DNA from 2 places in the Variovorax glacialis genome. Region 1 is predicted to be linked to the other one. Evidence: predicted binding sites of a transcription regulator. Region 1 holds the regulator's gene; the other holds the start of a gene.
What was found. The regulator FliA, encoded in region 1, starts transcription of late flagellar genes. The targets are predictions, from matches to a motif close to CTAAAGTTTNNNNNNNNNNNGCCGNTA.

Region 1 (3,573 bases):
GTTGATGTAGCAGAGTTCGCGAATCCTCTGCTTGTCGATCGCGACCCTTCGCTGACCTTCGCTGATCCGGCGGCGCTCGTCCGCGGCGCGCTCGGCTTCCTTGCGCTGTTCCTCGCGTTGCTCCGCGGCAAATCTTTGCGCGTCGAGGGTGCGCTTCATGGCATCGGCACTTTGCGCACGGGACAGGGCCATCTCGCTCTCGCGCCGGAAAGCGCGCTCCTTGGCCTGCGCGGCCTCGTCCGCCCGGGCGCGCTCGCCGGCCGCCACTTCGGCGGCCCGCCGGCTCTCGGATTCCGCGATCGCCTGCTGCCGCGCCGTTTCGAGCGCCTTGGCCGCCAGTTCCTCCTGGGCCACCTGCCGGCGATGCTGGACGAAGTAACCGCCCGCAAACAGCGCGGCCACGAGCAGGCCAATGATCACCAGGGCCCTCGGTGTGCCGGACTCCTGCTCGACGACCGGTTGAAAGTCCGAGTGCCGTCGAATGGATGGGGCCGAGACTTGCCTTGCGAGCTTCCGGTCGTGGGCGGCACGCGATTCCGGATCGCTCAGTACCTTGTGCGCGTCAATGACTTCGTTCAACTGCTCCGCGACCCGGGCGTCCTCCGCCATCCGCTCCCGCGTATACGTCGAACGTGCGCGCTGGTAGGCCGCTTCAACATCCTCCGGCGTGGCGTTGCCGGGGATCCCCAAGACCACATACGCTGAAATCATCGCGTCCTTCCGTATCGGCACGGCCGGGCGCCCATCGCCTGGCAGTTGCGCTTCCAACAATGTCAATCATTGTTACACGAAAGAACTACAAAATTTACAAATCTGACTTCGGAAGTCAGCGTCCGATTGCTAGAGCAGATCCTTCAAGGCGGCCCGCAAGCGGCTGATGGCCTGGCTGTGCAACTGGCACACGCGGCTCTGGCTCACTTCGAGGATCGCGCCGATCTCGCGCAGGTTCAGTTCCTCCTCGTAGTAGAGGTTCAGCAGCAGCTGATCGCGCTCCGGCAGCCCCGAGATGGCGTCCACCAGCTGATGCCGGAATCCGCTTTCCAGCAGCTGCTCCAGCGGATCGTCGCTTCCGCGCTGGCCCTTGCGGGCTTCCTGCGCATGCATGTCGATGAAGGGGTTGTCCGATTCGCCTTTCGCGAAGTCCTCGACATACAGGAGCTGGCAGCCCTGGATCTCCTGCAGCAGCGACTGGTAGGCCTCCAGGTCGATCTTGAGTTCCTTGGCGATCTCCCCTTCGCTCGGCGGACGGCCGAGGCGATGTTCGAGCGCCTGGATCGCTTTCTCGACCCCGCGCGCCGACTGCCGCAGGCCGCGCGAGCCCCAGTCGCTGGCCCGCAGTTCGTCGAGCATCGCGCCGCGGATGCGCTGGCTGACGAAGGTCTCGAACTGCGCGCCCTTGTTGTCCTGGTAGCGGCTCGATGCGTCCAGCAGGCCGATCATCCCGGCCTGGATCAGGTCGTCGAGTTCCACGCTGGCCGGCAGCTTGGCGATCATCTGGAGCGCGATGCGGCGCACCATCGGCTGGTGCTGCTCCAGCAGATGGGACTTTTCAATGGTTCCCTGGGCGGTGTACACGTTCAGTCCTTTCCGTTGTTCGGTTCTGCGGGTCATGCGTCCGCCACGCTCGTCACCGGTGTGGATCGCATGAAGGCCATGGCCGCGCTGCGCGCCTGCTCCGGGGTCTCCACGCTTCCCGCGCGACGCGGCGCGGCAGCGCGCCAGGGCCAGCGCCCCATGTCGGCGGCGATGCGCCTGAAATCGATGGCCGCGAGGCTCGCAGGGAATGCCTCGACCACGGTCGCGCCCAATCGCCGCGCGTCTGCCATGTGCGGGTCGGCGCGCACCCAGCCCGCCGGCTCCAGCGACACCGCGAGGTAGCGGCTGCCGGTGTTGGCGAGGTTGGTCGTGATCCTCTGCGCTTCATCGGCGCCCGAGACGCCATTGACGAGGAAGCGCAGTTGCTTCAGGCCATGCGCGTAGTGCAGGCGCTTGATGCCCGCGTAGGCGGAAGTGATCGACGCGGCATTCGGCTTGAGAACGAGCACCAGTTCGTCCGCGAGTTGGGCCAGCGGCGACAGGCAGCCTTCGCCGTCGAGCAACGCATCGACCAGGATCACGCCGCCGTGGCACCACGGCCGCGGATCGGCACCTGCCACGCGCGCTTCGGGCGGCGCCGGCAGGACGCCGACGCCGCATGCCGCCACCGCGGCTGCGCCTTCGCAGCTCAGCCGCCTGTCGACCACGTCGGCCAGGCTGCCCAGCGGATCGAGGCCCCAGACACCGCAGACCGACTTGGCCGCGCGCCCATGCTCATCCAGCAGCAACACATCCTTCCCCTGGAGGACCAGGGCGGCACCCAGGTTCATCGCCGTCGTGGTGCCGCCGTCGCCACCACCGATGCCTGCGACGGCCACGATGCGCGTCGGCGTGTGCGACAGCAGACGACGCAATCCGTCGGCCTGATCTGCAACCAGCTTGCTCATGGGGTGCTCCTCAATCCTGCTGCTCCAGGGCCCTGGCTTGCTGGGTGGGCGCGGTCGATTCCGTACCGAGCGCCTCCAGCAGCAGGAAGAGCTTGCTCACGCCGACATACAGCGCGTTGCCGGTCAGGGGCCGGCTGGAGCGCACGGGCCGCCCGGTCAGCTGGTTCAGCAGCATGCGCGTGCGATCGGCCCACTCGCCGTTCGCGTTCAGGAGACGCCACACGGTGGTGGTCACCTGGCCGGCGATCAGCAGGCGCTTCATCATGTTCGGGTCGCCCAGTTCGCCCATGCCGCCCACGAGCTGCACACCCTGGCGGATCAGCCGGAAGCAGGGGTCCGCGTCGGCGGCCCAGGCCTGCCATTGCGCCAGTTGGCAGGCCGTGACCTGCATGTCGACGTTGGACAGCAGATAGCCTTGGGCAATGATCTTCTGGCTCCGCTCATCCATCACGCGCGTTGCCACGCAGCGCAGCACGGGCAGCGCGGCGTTGTCGGCGCCGGCCCGCAGGATGACTTCCGCCTGCGCCTCGCATTGCAGCGCCGGCTTGCCGCGGAACATCACGCGCCGTGGCTCGCCGAACGCGTAATCCCTGCGCGCGAGTGCGCTCGACGCGCCGGTCTGCGGATCGATGACGCCGGTCGAACCCGGCGCGCGCGCCAGCCATTTCTGGCCTTGCGCCTGCCACTCGGTCATCAATTCGATCGCGGGCAGGCGCGGCAGCACATGAACCACCGCCTTGCCGAAGTCCTGCTGGCGCAGCCAATGCACCTGCCGCATGCCGGGCTTGCGCCGCGCATCGGCGCCACCGCGTGTCGCCGCCGTGGAAAGGAACTGGTTCGGCGCCGACAGCGGCGCGCCGCTGCGGTCCGACAGCAGCAGGCTGCTCTGGCATTCGTACGCGTCGCCGCCTTCGTTCGAGCGCAGGCCGACCTGGCCGGACAGCGCGAGCACGTGGTGGTCGCAACCGGCGGCAATCTCGCTGCGCGCATGCACCGTCAGGTCCTGCAGGACGGCCTTGTGGCCGATGTCCTCGTCGCCGGCGTTGCGCCAGAGACGGCGCGCGCTCTCGAAGCCGATCTGCGCGCCGGC
Region 2 (3,573 bases), on a different contig from region 1:
AAGGCACGGAATGCACCTCCACAACGTGACGCGCATCGCAAAGCCACCGCCGCACGAGTTCACGCACGAGCTGGTCTCCCTCGATCACCGCAATGCGGCGCGCATTGGTCATTGCGTGGGGTTCCCCTTGGTGTCATTTCGCATTGGACCCGAGTTGGGTGTTTCCAATCACGCAAAGTGCCAGCGCCCGCGTGTCAATTGACATGGGTCGCCAACGCGGCGTGTGTGTGTCAGATGACAAACCGAGTTCGGCGATCAGACATCGTGCAGGGGCGGAATGAGATCAAGCTGATGGCCATTCCTCCACAAAGAAACCGGAGTTCCCATGAGAACGCATGCTGCCCCTGCCTGGCCCGGCTCCTCGGCGATGAGCATCCTGATTTCGCATTCGAACGCTCTCATTTCTGCCGGCCTGGTGGCGACGATGCAGAAGTTGCGCGACTGCGAAATCCAGTGCAACACGGAGGGGGATGGCATCGACTTCGCCAACCGGCTCGACGACATCGACTTGATCATCGCCGACTCCGCCTCGCTGCCGCAGTCGACGCAGGGTCACGCCGGGGCGTGGGCCGCACCCGCGCGCGTGCGGCCGCAGATCGTCCTTTTGACAGCGGCGAGGGATGACGCGCCAGGGGCACAGCCCCTGCCTCACGGCGTCAGCGCATGCCTGCCGCACAGCTGCGGCCAGGACGATCTGTTGAGGACGGTGTGCAGCCTGATGGGGACCATCGTCCTGCCTCGCACGATCGGTGACCCGCGTGCCGGCGTGAACGCCGCTCGCAAACGCGGCGCCTCTCCGCGAGGCGGTATTGCGCCGTCGGCGCTGCAACGTGTCCGCGCACACATCGACCAGAATCTGTGCGAGCACATCGACGTCGCTCAACTGGCTGCCATGACCGGTCTCTCGGCGTGCCACTTCTCGCGTGCCTTCAAGCAGAGCGTGGGTGTCCCGCCGCATCGGTACGTGCTGTCGCGCCGCGTGCAGGCAGCGGCGGCCCTGGTCAGGTCCACCGACAGGCCGATGTCCGATATCGCCTTGGAAGTCGGATTCTCCGACCAGAGTCATTTCACCCGGGTCTTTACGGCGCACATGGGTGCGTCGCCGCGCCGGTTCCGGTATCTCCATCGATGATGTGCCGAGACCCTATTTGCAAGAGGCGGTGCGCTTGCTGCCGACAGGCCTTCAATTTTCATGAAGCCTGCCGATATCCCTTCAACGTTGTGAATGGAGATCAGATGGTCGCGGCAATCGGTTCGGTCAGCAGTGGGTCCAACTTCAGCGCTGGAAGGATCAGCGCCCAGATCGTGGCGCTGCAGAAGCAGGCCAACGCCTTGATGAAGCAGGCGCGCGGCCTTCAGGAGGATTTGCGATCCATGGCCCCGGGCGATGCACGGGAGGCGGTCCAGAAGCAGCTGACCGAGCTGTCAAGGCAGATCCAGATGATTCAGGAGCAGATCGCACGGCTCCAGCAGGACGCCGCCAAGGCCGGCAAGGAAAACGGGGTCGTCGCTGCCATGGAGGGGGTCGCCAGTACGAGCAAGAAGACCGCCAGCGGCAGCGCCCGAGTTGCCGTCGTGACCACTGTCGGCGGCCGGGTGGATACCACGGCGTAGTGTGGCAAGCCTCCGTTCACACCCCTCCGGCTCGCTCGCCTGAATCGTTGCCTTCGCTTGCTTGCGATGACGGCGAACGCATCGGCTCGACCGTGCCGATGGCCCGGCCGACCATGTGCTCGGCCAGCGTGTCATAGAGCGGGCGACTGATCATGCGGGAGATCAGGCTGGCCAGCATGGCGGCGGCCATCAGGCTGAGCACCATCGAGTGCCCGTCCACCATCTCCATGACGATGATGAAGGCCGTGAGCGGCGCCTGCGTCACCGCGGCCAGGAAGCCGGCCATGCCCATCGCGATGAGCGCCGGCGCGAGCTCGCTGCGGGTCAGCTGCCCCACCGCGTCGCCGATGCCCGCGCCGATGGACAGCGACGGCGCGAAGATGCCGCCCGGGACACCGCACCAGGCCGTGAGCCAAGTGGCCACGAACTTGAGCACGGTATAGAGCGGCGTCAGACCCTCATGGCCTTGCAGCATCTGCTTGACCGCATCCGAGCCGGCGCCGAAGGTGACACCGCCCGTGACGACCCCGATGACGGCCACTGCCAAGCCGCCGATGGCAGCGAAGCGAACCGGGTAGCGCGCCCTCCAGCGGTTGATCCGTTGCGGCGCGCCCGTCAGCGACGCGATCAGCAATCGCGCGAACACGCCGCCCATGATGCCGCTGACCAACGTGACCAGCAGCCCGGGGCCGAGTGCATCCCAGCCTAGCCGGGGCACACGGATCACGCCGAAGTAGCTCAGGTTGCCGAAGGCCGACACCGCGACGAGGCCGGCCAGCACGATGGCCGTGATGATCAGTCCGCTGGAGCGAGCCTCGAGCCGCCCCGACAGCTCTTCGATGGCGAATACCACGCCCGCCAGCGGCGCGTTGAAGGCGGCCGCGATGCCGGCTGCTCCGCCGGCCACCAGCAGCGCGCGCGCATCGATGGTGGTGTCAGGGGACAGCCAGCGCCGCGCATGCTGCATCACACCTGCTGCGACCTGCACCGAGGGGCCCTCGCGACCGATCGACAGGCCGGCCGCGAAGCCGGCGGCACCAAGGCCGATCTTTGCGACGGTGAGTCTGAGCGACGCGAACATGAAGCGCTGCTCGCGGGGCAGGTCAGGGTGCAGCGCTGCCTTGATCTGCGGAATGCCGGAGCCGCCCGCGCCGGGGAAGAAGCGCAGCGTGAACCACACGATGCCGGCCGTCAGCAACGGGGTGGTCAACAGCACGGCCCACGGCCAGGCGCGATAGAAGCGGTGGAACTCGCCGAAGACCCAGTCGCTCGCGAGCGTGAAGACCACGACGAACAGCCCGGCCGCGATCGCATAGCCAAGCACGATGGCGCGGTCGAGCCAGACGCGGGCGCCGGACAGCTCGGCGCGCAAATGCTCAAGAAAGTCCGGTTCGTGGTTCATCGGCGCCGATGAACCTCAATCCCAAGCAATCATGTGAAGGTCGATGTCAGCCTGCGGGCCATGGTGACTGGATCGATAGTGTCGCCGAAGTGGGCGAGGTACCGCCCCTCGCGGTCGAGCAGGTAGCTGATGGCGGTGTGCGGCACGACATAGCCGCCGGGTGCCTCCGCATCCTCCTTCCGCGTGGCGAAGATCCGGAAGTTTGCCTTGGCGCTGTCGACCTGCGCCTGCGTGCCGGTCAGTCCCACGAAGGCGGGGTGGTAGCCGGCGAGGAAGGTGCGCATCCGCGCCGGCGTGTCGCGCGCCGGATCGACACTGATGTAGAGGGGCTGCAACCGTGCTGCTTCATCGCCGAGAAGTTCGAGCGTACGCGTCAGTTTGGCGAGCTCGCGCGGGCACACCACGGCGCAGTGGGTGAAGCCGAAGAAGATCAGCTGGAAGCGGCCCGCATAGCTGCGCTCGGTGACCGGCTGGCCGAAGTGATCGACGAGGTCGTAGGCGCCTTTCACGGGTGGCGTCACGGCGGCGGTAGGCGCGCCGCCGCAGCAGCAAGCGGG

Region 2: ACSFBL_RS00800 (FlxA-like family protein) is a predicted target of FliA. The motif match lies at 1,182-1,208, and genes of this name have one in related genera.

The regions. Positions count from the first base shown of each region.
Region 1 covers NZ_JBPJZT010000002.1:632,174-635,746, forward strand. Annotated here, with positions in the region: gene ACSFBL_RS07395 (DnaJ domain-containing protein) at 1-711, opposite strand, end outside; gene ACSFBL_RS07400 (RNA polymerase sigma factor FliA) at 841-1,611, opposite strand; gene ACSFBL_RS07405 (MinD/ParA family ATP-binding protein) at 1,608-2,483, opposite strand; gene flhF (flagellar biosynthesis GTPase FlhF) at 2,494-3,573, opposite strand, start outside.
Region 2 covers NZ_JBPJZT010000001.1:156,443-160,015, reverse strand. Annotated here, with positions in the region: gene ACSFBL_RS00810 (DNA-binding transcriptional response regulator) at 1-112, opposite strand, end outside; gene ACSFBL_RS00805 (helix-turn-helix domain-containing protein) at 368-1,132, shown strand; gene ACSFBL_RS00800 (FlxA-like family protein) at 1,237-1,614, shown strand; gene ACSFBL_RS00795 (chloride channel protein) at 1,631-3,016, opposite strand; gene ACSFBL_RS00790 (SCO family protein) at 3,046-3,573, opposite strand, start outside.